DNA from 2 places in the Bacillus sp. SRL337 genome. Region 2 is predicted to be linked to the other one. Evidence: riboswitches for the same ligand, from Rfam matches in the RefSeq annotation. Region 2 holds a riboswitch; the other holds the start of a gene.
The links. Region 2 has a riboswitch for FMN ahead of ribD (bifunctional diaminohydroxyphosphoribosylaminopyrimidine deaminase/5-amino-6-(5-phosphoribosylamino)uracil reductase RibD). Riboswitches for the same ligand answer to the same signal wherever they lie in the genome.
Positions count from the first base shown of each region.

Region 1 (7,725 bases), 190 kb from region 2:
GGTTTAATCTATTTCACAAGAAAGGAAGGTGTAAGCAGATGTGGGTTTATGAAAAAAAGCTTCAATATCCAGTAAGGGTGAGCACATGCAACCCCAGACTGGCAAAGTACTTAATTGAACAATATGGCGGCGCGGACGGGGAACTTGCAGCAGCCCTTCGTTATTTGAATCAGCGTTACACTATCCCCGATAAAGTTATAGGCCTGCTCACAGACATAGGAACCGAGGAATTTGCCCACTTGGAAATGATTGCGACCATGATCTACAAACTAACCAAAGATGCTACTCCGGAAATGATTAAAGAAGCGGGAATTGAGCCTCATTATGTGAACCATGACAGCGCTTTGTTTTATCAAAATGCCGCAGGAGTTCCATGGACAGCCAGCTATATCCAGGCAAAGGGAGATCCGATAGCTGATATTTATGAAGATATTGCTGCAGAAGAAAAAGCCCGGGCTACCTATCAATGGATCATCAACATGAGTGATGATCCGGATTTAAATGACGGACTTAGGTTTTTAAGAGAAAGGGAGATTGTGCATTCCCAAAGATTCAGGGAAGCAGCGGAAATGCTTAAAGAAGAAAGAGATCGAAAAAAAATCTTCTAGGGTTGGACCTGCAACTTATTTGCAGGTTTTCTCTTTGTAATTCCTTATGTTTCTAAGCACTCTACTTACTTACATGATAAAGATTGATATCCCAATGCTTCTTCAGCAATTCATAGACCTGGTGCCGTTTCTTCCAGGAATCTTCTTTCCACAGATCCTTGCTGCGGTCAATGATTTCACTCCTAAGAGCGTGGTATTCCTTCTCTGCCTTTTCCTTTTTGTGGTAGAGCACTTTTACCGCACCAAACAGTCCAAAGATAAGCAGAAGTGCGAATAGATGGCTTTCTTTAGAAAAAAAAGCAGAAAATACAGCTTCAAATGAATAGGAGTACGGACCAATGATTCTATTGTAGAAGTAGTAGATAAAACAGAAAGCAAGAAATACAGAGCTCCAAAGAAGCATGAGATGAAGCTGTTTGACCTTGTCCCACTTCCGCTTCTTTTCAATTACATTTTGAAGCATTTGCTTGGTGGCAAGGTCTGTCCAATCATCGAGTTCCGTTATATGAGAATGCATTTTCCATTCACCTCAGAGTCGCTAAATTTCTACTATTATTATATGAACCTGTCCCTCAAATTAGAATAGTGAGTGTGAAAATTAAACATCATAAAAAAGTGAAAAATGCGTTCCGTTCCATGCACACGACTCACAGAGGGAGGCGCTAAAGCCAAATTCAAATCTCCTCCAACCTTGCACTTTTGGTCATCCAGCTCCAGAGCCTCGCCCCTCGGAGTCATAAGCCTATCCGTCAGGAAGGTTACATCAAAAAAAGCCTTATGAAGCTTTCACTTCATAAGACTTAAAATATACGTATTAATCCACTGGCAAGGGGATTTCGATTACTTGTCCTGCTTGAAGATCATTACTTTTTAAATTGTTCCATTCTTTTATTTTTTCCAATCCTGCTTGAGATTTATAATAATTCATAGCTATCCTGAATAGCGTTTCTTGAGGCTTTACAACATGTTCAATGACTTGTACATTTTCTTGGTACTCTGTCTTCTGAACAGTTTCATCCTGTTCTGTCAATTGCACAAGGCTCTCTTTATCCACTTCTTCGTCTGGTGCTTCCTCCTGAACAGCTTGTTTCTTTTCTTCTCCAACCGGAGGATCGGTTGCAGGATCCGTTTCTTGATTGGAAGTCTCCTTCTCTCCATCCGAGCTGGTCCCACTCTTGACATCTTCTTTGATATCACGGGTTTCATAGGTTACTTCTTCACGCTGCCCCTTCTCAGTCACGATACTTCTATTTTCATTCGGGCTAAGATCTAAAAATGAATAAATGCCAAATATTATAATAGGTAAAAGTACAAAAAATGCGGCCATCCCTTTAATCAGGGGATATTTGATTTTCTTCTTTTTCTCTTGATGAAGGTCACTTCGTTTTGGAAGTGTCCTGCTTCGTTCCACTTCCTGCTCAGGCATTGGCTCTACTCTTTCAATTTTTTGTCGAAGCTTTTCGGCTTGAGCTCGATAAGGATCTCTTTTCATAAAACATCCCTTCTTTTTTCTTGATTAACTGCTTGATACTTGATGGCAAGGCCGAGCAAAAAATCGATGATAAAATGCATCACCATTGTTACTCCGAGATTGACTGTCCACTCATACACAAGCCCTATCCAAAGACTGAGGATGAGGATATTCAGGACCAAAAACCAATTTCCCCAGTACCTTATATGAATGATGGCAAAAATTATCGTTCCTGCCATTAATCCAAAATGGTGTTGGATAACACCACGGAATAATAGTTCTTCACAAACAGCGATGACAGCCGCAAGTATCGCTATATGAAGAACGCCCCTATTCCGAAAAATCCTTTCATTGATTCCGCCGTCATCATGATACTTCATTGGCAATACCTTCATGAAAAGCAGATCTGCTCCCACAATGATGATTCCGCTGCTAACACCATATGTCAAGATTTGACGGTTCCAGGCAAACTGTTTTAAAAAAGACGAAATATCGTCATATAAAAATATACCTAAAATAATCGAAACAGTTAATAGGACCATTTGAGTAGCATACAGGTGAAACGTCAATTCCCGGTCCGATATTTGCTTAATGATCTCTTTTTGCTTTTGTCTCATAGCATCACTTATTCAGCAGCATTCTGGACAGCTGCTCTTCCCATGACAGTATTTCTTCTTTCACACCAGTAAGAGTGGCCTCATTAAATAGACTGTAATCCAGACCGCAGACATCACAGCACATATCATTATGCTCATGGTACGTATCACCGAACATATGAAGGATTCCGCTTCTTCTGCATCCTTTACCCATTGCCCACTCTGCCATCAAGCCAATCTTCTTACGCTTGCTCTCCAAACGAAGGTCTCTGACCTCTTTGACGAATGGAGCCAAACCTTTATCACTCGGCGGTAAATTCTTGGTCTTATTTATATATACCTGCTTATAAAAGTTTAAAAACCTGATATGGACTTCATTTAAACCATATCTGTCCATCATGTCCTGCTCTGATGACTTTCCAGCGTCCATATAATACTCCTCAATCTGAAAATCAGAAGGCATTTCATGATCCATTATCTGATACGACAAGCCTTCATCTCCTTGTGAATAGAGAAGCAGCGCCAAACTCCTCTGGCCATCTCTCCCTGCTCTCCCTATCTCCTGTAAATAGCTTTCGGCACTCGAAGGAAGATGAAAATGAATGACAAATCTGATATCAGCTTTATTGATCCCCATACCAAATGCACTGGTTGCACAAATGATATCCAGGCGGCCATGGAGAAATTGCTGTTGGATGAGTATCCTTTGTTCCTGTTCCATTCCCCCATGATAATAAGCTGTCTTATGAAGACCGTTCTCCTTAAGCCAGCCCGCTGTATCTTCAGCCAGTTTTTTACTGGAGAAGTAAATAATACCCGGTTTTTGATAAGTAGATACTGCCTCCAGAAGCGCCTCCATCTTCTCTTGAAAGGTAGCAGCGCTTTTTATTGCCAGACTGATATTCGGCCTGTCTGCTGAATGGACAATTTCCCTGCATTTTCTCATTTGCAGTGTCCTTTTAATGTCTTCCCGCACTTCATAATTGGCAGTAGCGGTCAATGCAAGTGTAACAGGAGACCCGAGAGAAGCCTTGATTTCTCCCAGCCTTTGATAGTCCGGGCGGAAATCATGGCCCCATTGCGAGATGCAATGAGCTTCATCCACCACAAACAAGGAGACGGACAGTGATTGCAATTTCTCAATGATCTTCTGTCCCATGAGCATTTCTGGAGAGATGAAAACAAAGCGGTATTTATTAAGGTTTTGCAGAATATAATTCTTTTCCTGAAAGACCAGAAAGGAATTGAGGGCAACCGCACTTTTCTCCCCCATTACTTTCATGTGCTCTACCTGGTCCTGCATCAATGAAAGCAGAGGGGATACCACCACGACAGTACCACCAGTAATATATGCCGGAAGCTGGTAACACAGTGATTTGCCCGTCCCTGTAGGAAGCATGGCAATGGTATCTTGTCCTTCAAGGATGGATTGAATCACTTCCTCCTGTCCTTGCCTGAAATCATTATACCCAAACCACTTATGCAGTTCTTTAAGCAAATTCATAATCGATCACCATATCTGGCTAATGTAAGCCTGATTTGAAAATAAGAAAGCTGGGGAAGAGCATCCTTTATGGGTTTCAGCTTTCGCTTGTTCACTTCTTTTGCTTTTAGGATAACATTCTTGATTTCTGCTGCTGGTATAAACTCATCGATAGAAAACGCATTGTCATTCAGGGCGATTTCGACGACATGATCTTCAATCGTACTTTCCTTCAGCCTCCTGATGCGGGCAATTCGTTCGATGCCAAGCCCCTGCTTTAACAGCTTATAGGTTTCTTCACTTGACTGGGTCAGGGAAATCTCAGGAACCAGATCAGACATCAGTGAATACATTACAGGATAGCCAGATTTATTTTCAATTATTTCATTCATGGAATAATGCAGTACATTCAAAAACCTGAACCAATATTCATCCTCACTGAATTTAAACCTTTCTGCGGCCTGACCTCTGGTAAGGCCTATATATTCTCCCCCCGTCAGACGGCAGATCAGCAATTCAGGATTATCCGGGAAGCGGTCATGTTTCGCAAGGGAACTCATTTCTTTAAACAAGAGCAAATTGAGATTCGTTAAAGGAACAGGCGGTGCAGACAAAAACCTTTTGATCCACTTTTGGATTTCCCGTTCCCGCTGAACTGGATAGTATCTTTGCTCCGCCCTTATGTAGTGGGATAAGACTTGAACTAAAAGAGAGATCCTTTTCCATAGGATTTCGACAGAATTCCCATAAAGCCAGCCGCTTAATGAAGAAGGAAATGGGTGCAATTCAAAGAATTCATCCAACTGGCGTATCCCCTCCTCAGTAAGGATATATCGTTCAGTTTCTGACTCGGTAATCCATTTCTTTTCATATAGTCCATAAGCCAGGTTTTCAAACTGATTTCGTTCTATGATTGGATAGGAATAGAATAAGGATGTCAGCGAATATAGATGGGCATCCTGTATAGTTTGTGAAGACTTCTTTCCTTTAAGCAAATGGTAAATTGAAAATACAGTTCTTTCACCATTGATTTTTTTAAGGCAATAAAGAACGACGGCTTCAAGATAAGTCATAAATTTACTCCTTTTTGGCATCTGTTCTTATTTAAATTATTGTATCACGAAACCGACACTTTGCGACTTATTCCTGCTTAACTTTACAGGATATTAGATATAAATTATCGTCAATGGGAACCTTAACTATTGAAAGTTTTATGAATCACCATTAGAATAATAATATGAATATTAGTACACTTACCGGAGCAAGTGTATGATACTTAACAATATCGACCATTTTCAGGAGGTTTTTTCATTGCCAAAGTATACGATTGTTGATAAAGATACATGCATTGCATGTGGAGCTTGCGGTGCAGCCGCTCCAGACATTTATGATTACGATGATGAAGGTATTGCTTTTGTGGTTCTTGACGATAACGCAGGTACTGTTGAAGTACCTGATGTTCTCGAAGATGATATGATAGATGCTTTCGAAGGCTGTCCAACAGACTCCATCAAGGTTGCTGATGAGCCATTTGACGGAGATGCCTTGAAATTCGAATAGATCTCTTTAAAAAAACGGCTGGAATTAGACATTCCAGCCGTTTTTCATATTCCTTCCTGCCATATAATAAAAGCGGCTGATGACTTCATCAGCCGCTTCTTATGCTAAGCACGCTTAAATGCGAATTGTTTATTAAGCCATACATGCATCCTTGTGAACAATAATGCAAACACTGCTGCAATCAGGATGCCTTTCAAGATATTGAATGGAAGAATTCCGGTAACGATAATGGTTGTCGGCAGTTCTAAATTCAAGAAATATTTATAAGCGGGCAAAATGATAAAGTAATTTAACACACTCATTAACACTGCCATGGCAACTGTTCCTGTAACCAGTCCGGTCAACATTCCTTTCTTTGATTGGATGCGGTTATAAATATAATAAACCGGTAAGATGAAGGAAATTCCCGCCATGAAATTCGCAAAGTGTCCGATCGGCACCCCGGTATCACTTCCAGTCATTACATAGTCCAGGACATTTTTCAATAATTCCACCAAAATCCCTGCTACCGGCCCTAAAATGATGGCTGCTATCAATGCAGGTACATCACTAAAGTCAACCATTAAAAAGCTTGGAAACGGCGGTATCGGAAAGTTCAGCAGCATTAGGACATAAGATACTGCGCTCAACATCCCAATCAAGATAAACCCTCTGGTATTCAACTTCTTCATGCTTCCTCTCTCCTTCTAGTGACTCATCTCACGTTAGAAGAAAGGTTTTGCCTGAGCAACCTAAAAAAACTCAAGAGAATCTCTTGAGAAGTCCAAAGGCATGCCCAAATAAACGTCCAAAGCTGTTCCTTTTGAACGCGGCTCAACCTTCATCTCCTCCCATCCAGACTGTACTGTCGGCTTTGGAATCACACCAAATCCTGCCCATAAAACAGGCTCGCGGGCTTAGAATGAATACTCTCACTCATCACCGCCGGTCGGGAATTTCACCCTGCCCCGAAGACGAATCTTAAATTTTTGATACATCATCATTATACAGAATAACTTAGGATGTGTGAAGGGTTTAGCTCGAATTCGAGATAAATTAATACATACCTACTCCCGCTGAACTACTAATTCCTGGAATGGAATGATCGGTTCACTCTTCTTCATATCATTCCAGCCAATCAACTCCTCAACAGAAACATCGTATTGCTTCGCTATCCCAAATAGCGTTTCCCCCTGTTGGACCCTGTGGACCTTTCCAGAGGTGTCTGGTATAACCAATTCCTGGCCAGAGATGATCGTAGAATCAGGGAGGCTGTTCTCAACGAGTACACCCTCTACGCTGACTCCATAGGTTTTGGCTATTCGCCAAAGGGTTTCCCCAGGTTTCACGGTATGTACTTTACTTATAGATCCCATCTGATCTGCGGAAGACGCAGCTGGGTTTTCTTTTTCTAAATGGTTTATCTTAAGTGCAACTTCACGAACCTGGTAAGGATCATGTTCATTTGCAAAAACCGTTTGTCCTGTTTCCCCTTCCCCATAGACAACGTACGGGTCTATCGCATTGTCTTTTGTGATCGTCCATTCTCCCTTATGGATCTCAAAATGCAGATGAGTCCCTGTCGACCTACCCGTGCTGCCCATGCTCCCGATTCTTTCCCCTTTTATAACAGCTTCTCCCTCGGCAGCTTCCCTTTCTTGTAAATGTGCATATACCGTTTCAAATCCATTTGGATGCTTTACAAATATCACATGGCCATAACTGGAGGAGTAATAAGATTTCGACACCACTCCATCCTCTGCTGAATACACCGGCGTGCCGTCTCCGCCGCCAATATCCATTCCTTTATGATTCCCCCCCCTTGTCCCAAAATGGTCGGTAATGTATCCATCAACAGGGAAAACCCAAGAAGAAGTATCATTTCCTTCCGCTTGAGCGATAGTCCCGCTTATAAACAGCAAACTTACACATAGAGCAAGTAAACAAACGATCAAAATTCTTCTTATATAATCAACCATCCATATCCTCCTTCATTTTCGGGTACGCTTTAAAACTATGAAAACGTGT
Region 1 covers NZ_OZ481793.1:3,045,993-3,053,717, forward strand. Annotated here, with positions in the region: gene AC4E8A_RS15575 (spore coat protein CotJB) at 1-7, shown strand, start outside; gene AC4E8A_RS15580 (manganese catalase family protein) at 39-608, shown strand; gene AC4E8A_RS15585 (YpbF family protein) at 670-1,125, opposite strand; gene AC4E8A_RS15590 (LysM peptidoglycan-binding domain-containing protein) at 1,423-2,100, opposite strand; gene AC4E8A_RS15595 (CPBP family intramembrane glutamic endopeptidase) at 2,097-2,696, opposite strand; gene AC4E8A_RS15600 (RecQ family ATP-dependent DNA helicase) at 2,701-4,179, opposite strand; gene AC4E8A_RS15605 (YpbB family protein) at 4,176-5,231, opposite strand; gene AC4E8A_RS15610 (ferredoxin) at 5,470-5,718, shown strand; gene AC4E8A_RS15615 (ECF transporter S component) at 5,823-6,389, opposite strand; FMN riboswitch at 6,537-6,677, opposite strand; gene AC4E8A_RS15620 (peptidoglycan DD-metalloendopeptidase family protein) at 6,765-7,676, opposite strand.
Region 1: linked by a shared signal. The riboswitch ahead of AC4E8A_RS15615 (ECF transporter S component) and the one ahead of ribD (bifunctional diaminohydroxyphosphoribosylaminopyrimidine deaminase/5-amino-6-(5-phosphoribosylamino)uracil reductase RibD) in region 2 are both predicted to bind FMN.

Region 2 (7,725 bases):
AAGAGATTCGCCGCTCATCGCCGTCCGAGCCTTCAGTGGCGATGGTAGTTTGGGGGCTTCCCCTGTGAGAGTAGGACGTCGCCAGGCGACCAAAAGAGTACCCAAAGGGGTGCTCTTTTTTATGGAGAAAAAGGAGAATAAACCCAGAGTGTTTAGTTCTGATTTTTGATTCAAGAGCACAGCTCGGACGGGGAGGAGCAAGAAGGTCGAGGACGAGAGGGAGTGAGCACCGGAGTGGGCTCTGCCCATGAGGATGTGAACGAGCGAAGCGGACGAAGAGATTCGCCGCTCATCGCCGTCCGAGCCTGCAGTGGCGATGGTAGTTGGAGGCTCCCCCTGTGAGAGTAGGACGTCGCCAGGCGACCAAAAGAGTACCCAAAGGGGTGCTCTTTTTTATGGAGAAAAAGGAGAATAAACCCAGAGTGTTTAGTTCTGACTTTTGATTCAAGAGCACAGCTCGGACGGGGAGGAGCAAGAAGGTCAAGGACGCGAGGGAGAGAACACCGGAGTGGGCTCTGCCCATGAGGATGTGAACGAGCGAAGCGGACGAAGAGATTCGCCGCTCATCGCCGTCCGAGCCTGCAGTGGCGATGGTAGTTGGGGGCTCCCCCTGTGAGAGTAGAACGTCGCCAGGCGACCAAAAGAGTACCCAAAGGGGTGCTCTTTTTTTGTGCGAAAAAAATCAGAAGAACGAACAGTTTGTGTAGTTCCGGCCTTTAATCAAGAGCACAGCTCGGACGAAGAAATTCGCCGCTCATCGCCGTCCGAAAGCAAGTGAAAACACAGATATATTTGGGATTTGCGAATGTTAAGCATATATAGCAAAATAGTAAACAATACATAAGAAAGTGGTGTTGAAAATGGATGAATCAAATAAAACCGTTGTAGCAGTGAAGGGGTTGGTGCTAAACGGTGAGGGGGAAATCCTGATTGTCCAGCGTGCCCCGGATGATGAAGTGGGGGCAGGTACCTGGGAGTTTCCCGGAGGTAAGATTGATTTTGGTGAAGATTTGGAAGGTGCATTGATGAGGGAAATCAAAGAAGAAACGAATATTGACGCAGCAGTTGGAAGGATTTTATATGCAATAAGTTTTAATACACAAACTAGCCGGCAGGTAGTGCTGCTGACTTATCTTTGCAGGACTGATTCAAAGAAGGTTGCTTTATCGGGGGAACATAGTGCTTTTCACTGGGTAAAGGCTGAACGACTGAGGGAATTCCTCCCAGACGAAATCCTTTCAGACCTGGAGCGCCATCAAATATTTTCCCTTCAGGAATTAAATAGCGAAAGAAAAGAGGCACGATTGATATAAGGTCCACTTATGTAAGTTCCTTCTGCCAGATTAATTGCATTACACACCAATCTTACTAGAGTTCTATAATCTCTACTATTGTCATACTATTAAAATACCTCTAGTAAGGAGTGACAACTTCTAATGAATGTAACCCTATTTTATCATAGAATAAGCATGAGATATTTTAAAAGAGCATTGGCATTACTGCTTCTGGGTGTGTTATTGAGCCTGTTTATTCCAGGACTGCACATTCTTTTTTATTTGGTGCTGATTCTTTTGGGAATGTCATCTATGTGTATGTATTTTATCTATTCGAAGGAAGTAACCCGTTCAAGTAAAGGATTGACACTTCTTTCAAATAATGGGAATCGTCATCTTGTTATCAATAGAATAGAAAACTCCTATTGCTTCTTCGGGTTCGACGGAAGAATGAAAGCTCGTGCATTTCATAAAAAAGGAATGTGGAAACTAGAAAAAGAGAATGAAATTGCAAGTATGAAAATAAAAAATCATTCAATCACGTTGTCGCTAAAAGGTAAACATCAACATACTTTTACTGGAGGAAGGTCCGCTTGGAAAGATACTCGAGGAAACCATATCATTTTTTCGAAAACAGGTGAAGGGTGGGACCTTTCCATTAATAAGGCAAAAGTGTGTTCTTTGACAAAGGGGAAGATGCCGCTCCAAAAACAGGAATTATTTGATCCTTCAAGTACAGTTATTCACTTCGAGGATGTTGAGTCCCTCTCAAGACATTTGGCGTTGTTATTCATCGTGGTGATCATGGAAGATTTTTATATGATTTAAAATATAAATTAGTCCTGTAGTTTTTCAGGCATTCGATTATGCACCTCCTTTATTATTATGGTATAGTAAACACAATCGAATATTTATTCCTTCGGGGCAGGGTGAAATTCCCTACCGGCGGTGATGAACTATACAGTTCTTAGTCCGTGACCCGTCATTTTTCAGAAATGGCGGTGGATTTGGTGAAACTCCAAAGCCGACAGTGAAAGTCTGGATGGGAGAAGGAAGAGGTGCGTAAAAAACATATGTTTTATACGCTTATTTAATTATGGCTTTTCTCCCTGAGTGCTCCAACGACTCAGGGTTTTTATATTTTTCAATATGTTTGGGGATATGTTGGTATTTGAAAGGAGGATACTGTAATTGCAGGAAAAAGAATACATGAAATTAGCTTTATCTCTCGCAGCTGCGGCCAGAGGACAGACCTCACCTAATCCGGCAGTAGGCGCTGTGGTCGTAAAAGATGGAGAAATCATTGGGATGGGTGCACATTTGAAGGCAGGGGAACCGCATGCAGAAGTCCATGCCATCCGCCAGGCTGGTTCAAAAGCAAAAGGAGCCGACATTTATGTCACGTTGGAGCCGTGCGCTCATACTGGCAAGACACCGCCATGTGCCAATCTTATCGTCGAAAAAAAACTGAAGCGCGTTTTTATAGCAAGCGTGGACCCCAATCCATTAGTGGCCGGTAAAGGAATCTCAATCCTCCAAAAGGCCGGAATAGAAGTAAGGACAGGTATTTGTGAAGAAGAGGCGCTGGAATTAAATGAACACTTTTTTCACTATATCCGGACGAGGACCCCTTATGTCACCCTTAAGTCAGCTGTGACTCTCGATGGGAAAACAGCAGCATTTACTGGAGACAGCAAGTGGATAACTTCTGAAGAATCAAGACTGGATGTACATAAATACCGCCATATGCACGATGCCATTTTAGTTGGAGTCAATACTGTTATAAAAGATAACCCTCTTCTCACCACCCGATTGCCCCGCGGTGGAAAAAATCCCATTCGAGTTGTGTTGGATTCAGATTTACGAATCCCCTTTGAAAGTAATATTTTACTGAAAGATGATGCTGAAACATTGGTTTTCTGCGGAAGTGAAGCGTCTGATAAGAAAAAACGCCTTCTTCTGGATAAAGGGGTGAAAGTTGAACAGCTGGCTACTGCTAAGCTGCAGATTCAACCGGTTCTAAAACGTCTTGGCGAGTTGGATGTTACTTCGCTATTTGTCGAAGGAGGTTCGGCTGTACATTTCTCTTTTTTAGAAGCAAAGGCCTATCAGAAAGTAATTACGTATATTGCTCCTAAATTGGTCGGGGGATCGGAAGCCTTCTCCAGTTTTGGGGGAAAAGGCTTCCCTTCCATTGCGGAAAGTGGGGAACTGCACTTCACTTCTATAGAAAAAATCGGAAATGACATTAAGATTATAGCAAAGCCTTTGAGAAAGGAGTGACAAGATGTTCACTGGGATCATTGAGGAAATCGGGTTGATTGAAGGCATAAAAAAATCTTCCGCTTCCATGGTGCTTTCAATTTCAGCAAATAGGGTATTGGAAAATGTGAAACTGGGGGACAGTATCTCAGTTAACGGAACTTGCCTGACGGTCACTTCCTTTAGCAGCCGTTCCTTTACGGTGGATGTTATGCCTGAAACGTTTGCTAATACGTCATTGAAATCACTTGGAGCGGGTGCGAAGGTGAACCTTGAAAGAGCAATGGCAGCAAATGGGCGGTTCGGAGGTCATTTTGTGACTGGACATATTGATGGTACGGGTACAATTGCATCGACTCGTTTCGTTGAAAATGCGCTTTACATTACTATTGATATTCCCGGGGACATATCCCGCTATTTTATTAACAAAGGTTCTGTATGCCTTGATGGGACATCGCTGACTGTCTTTGAAGCTGAAAGTAATGCCATTACGGTTTCACTTATCCCGCAAACGAGGCATGATACGATCCTGGGAGATAAAAAAGTCGGGGATATCGTCAATGTGGAATGCGATATGATGGCAAAATATATTTACAACTTCATCAACGGCGGCAGGGCTGAGCAGCCGCAAAAAACTGATATTGGAACCAATTTTCTTACCCAGCATGGATTTATGGGATGAGGATCTTCAGCAGGAGGAGGTACAGACAATGTTCAATACAATCGAAGAAGCAACTGAGGATTTAAAAGCTGGTAAAGTGATCATCGTTGTTGATGATGAAGACAGGGAAAATGAAGGGGACTTTGTTGCCCTCGCTGAAAAAGCGACACCTGAAGTCATCAATTTTATGGCCGCGGAAGGAAGGGGTCTAATCTGTACTCCGATTACAGTTGAAAAAGCATCAGCACTTCAATTGAATCCGATGACGGACCAAAACACTGATCCCTACGGCACGGCTTTCACTATCAGCATCGACCATGTGGACACGACAACTGGAATAAGTGCTTTTGAGCGCTCCACAACCATTATAGAAATGATCAAAGAGGGGACGAAGCCAAGTGATTTGAAGCGGCCGGGGCATATCTTCCCGTTGATTGCCAAAAATGGTGGGGTCCTTAAACGTGCCGGACATACTGAAGCTGCGGTTGATCTGGCTGCCTTGTCTGGTGCGGCAAAGGCAGGAGTCATTTGTGAAATTATGAATCCTGATGGAACCATGGCAAGAGTACCTCAATTGAAGGAAATCGCTGATAAGTTTAATTTAAAAATGATTACGATTCAGGATCTGATTGCTTATAGAAGAAAAGAAGAAAAGCTGGTTCAGAAAGAAGTGGAGATTGAGCTTCCTACTGAATTCGGGCAATTTAAAGCCGTGGCTTATACAGAAAAACTTACAGGCAAGGAGCATATTGCACTCGTGAAAGGAGAGATAACTCCTGATGAGCCAGTTCTTGTCAGGGTTCACTCTGAATGCCTGACCGGCGACGTATTCGGTTCCAATCGTTGTGACTGCGGTCCACAGCTTCATTCTGCCCTCTCCCAGATCGAACGGGAAGGCAAGGGGATTCTTTTGTATATGAGACAGGAAGGGAGAGGGATCGGCCTGGTCAATAAACTGAAAGCCTATAAGCTGCAGGAAGAAGGCTTGGATACAGTGGAAGCCAATCATAAGCTTGGCTTTGGTGCCGACCTGCGTGACTATGGGATCGGAGCCCAAATCTTAAAGGATCTTGGCGTTTCCAAAATGAGGCTCCTGACGAACAATCCCCGCAAGATCACGGGTGTCAAAGGCTATGGACTTTTGGTCGAAGAAAGAGTGGCCATCCAAATGCCGTCGAAAAAAGAAAATGAAAAGTACTTAAAGACAAAGCAGAGTAAGTTAGGACACTTGCTTCAATTTTAGGAGGATCTAATTCAATGAGAACAGTCTATGAAGGTAATTTGGTAGGTTCTGGATTAAAAGTAGCGATTGTAGTTGCACGTTTTAATGAATTCATCACTAGCAAACTTCTCGGCGGTGCAGAAGACGCACTTAAACGCCACGGAGTTGATGAAGCGGATATAACAGTGACATGGGTACCAGGCGCATTTGAAATCCCTGTCATTGCGAAAAAATTGGCTGCGTCTAAAAAATATGATGCGGTCGTCACGTTAGGAACCGTCATCAGAGGCGCTACAGCACACTTTGAATATGTCAGCGGAGAAGTGGCAAAAGGTGTCGCGAATGTTGGCCTTCAAGAAGAAGTTCCGGTCATCTTCGGTGTTCTGACCACAGATACGATTGAGCAGGCAATCGAGCGTGCGGGAACAAAAGCCGGAAACAAGGGATGGGAAGCAGCTGTCAGTGCCATTGAAATGGCTAATTTAATCCGACAAATCAATCAGTAAAGTGAGGAGAGCGGAATCTTTTCCGCTCTTTTTTTTGACTTATTTCGTAAGCTTTTTTCCATATCGCCTTATTGAACAGGTATACCTCAAAAAGCAAGAAGAAAAGATATACTCAAAGTGCCGAATTGACGACATGGAATTGTCTGAATAAGTATTTTCATGTATACAAAGTGCCGAAGTGACAGCATGGAAGGAAGGGAAACAGGAAATCCATTTACCCATTGAGGCGAATTGACAGCATGGAATGAAGGGAACCAGGAGATCCATGTACTCATTGAGGCAAATTGACAGCATGGAATGAAGGAAACCAGGAAATCCATGTACTCATTGAGGCAAATTGACAGCATGGAATGAAGGAAACCAGGAGATCCATGTACTCAAAGTGTCGAAATGACAGCATGGAAGGAAGGGAAACAGGAAATCCATGTATTCAAAGTGTCGAATTGACAACATGAAATGAAGAGAAACAGGAAATCCATGTACTCATTGTATCGAAATGACAGCATGGAATGAAGGGAACCAAGTAATCCATGTACCCAGATATCGAAGTACTAGCATGGAATACTTTGGTGAATCCAGCTATGTATCAAATAGTCAATCAGGATACACGAAATTACTTGACTAACAAATCATATCCGCGGAATCTCCAATCAGAAAATCGGGCAAAACTTCAGATGCAATGGAGCTGTTTACCTGTTTACAATCAAATCGTTTGATACATATTGGCAAAGGTACGTACATCTGCTACAATTATTCCTTGTGGCTTCCCTTTTTCAGGGTAAGCGGGTAGGGAGAGGGCTATGTCGTGAGGACATGATATTATGAAAACAACAGGAGGTATTTTTCGTTTAAAGCAGCACGGAACAACAGTCAAAAAAGAGGTGACAGCAGGAGCCATCGGGTATTTTACAATAGTGTATATCATCGCTATCAATGCCATGATTCTTTCTGAAGCAGGCATGCCGTTTGAGGGAGCCGTTATGGCGACGATCCTTGCCTCGTTCTTTGGGTGCCTGGTGATGGCATTTTGGGCAAATGCGCCGATTTTACTTGTTCCCGGAATGGGAATTAATGCGATGTTCACGTTTACACTGGTAGAATCGATGGGGCTTTCTTGGCAGGAAGCACTGGCAGTTGTATTTATCTCGGGACTGTTATTCATGCTGGTTGCATTTACGAAGTTATCGAGTATTTTATCAAGAGCGATTCCAAAAACACTTAAAGAGGCAATAACGGTCGGGTTGGGAATGTTTCTGATGCTGATCGGACTCGAAAAAGGCGGTATCGTCGAAAGAGGCTCAAGTGCCTTAATCAGTTTGGGAGATATCAGTGACATTGGTGTCATTGCGACCATATTGACATTCCTAGTCACAATTTTTCTGTTTATCAGAAACGTTAAGGGCGGATTCTTATGGAGCATTGTTTTTGGGACACTGCTAGGTTTCCTTTTTGGAATAGAACCGGAAACAGGCGGTTCTGGTTTCAGTTTATCAGAATACGGTATTGTTTTTGCAGAAATGTCTTTCTCTAAAATAGTCGAACTGCCATTTTGGATTGCTGCCTTTTCGGTCACCATGGTTTTGGTTTTTGAAAATATCGGATTGGTCAATGGCCATACAGATATGGCAGGAACTCCGGAAAAGTATCCAAAAGCGTTTCAGGCAAATGCAATTTCAGCTGCATCCTGCGGTGTGTTTGGAACGAGTCCGACAGTTTCCACAGTAGAGAGTGCTGCCGCAATTGCAGCTGGGGGAAGAACAGGATTGACATCTTTGACAACCGGTGTATTATTCCTAGCTT
Region 2 covers NZ_OZ481793.1:2,855,572-2,863,296, reverse strand. Annotated here, with positions in the region: gene AC4E8A_RS14580 (NUDIX hydrolase) at 861-1,313, shown strand; gene AC4E8A_RS14575 (hypothetical protein) at 1,437-2,102, shown strand; FMN riboswitch at 2,186-2,332, shown strand; gene ribD (bifunctional diaminohydroxyphosphoribosylaminopyrimidine deaminase/5-amino-6-(5-phosphoribosylamino)uracil reductase RibD) at 2,466-3,557, shown strand; gene ribE (riboflavin synthase) at 3,562-4,218, shown strand; gene AC4E8A_RS14560 (bifunctional 3,4-dihydroxy-2-butanone-4-phosphate synthase/GTP cyclohydrolase II) at 4,202-5,440, shown strand; gene ribH (6,7-dimethyl-8-ribityllumazine synthase) at 5,455-5,925, shown strand; gene AC4E8A_RS14550 (NCS2 family permease) at 6,747-7,725, shown strand, end outside.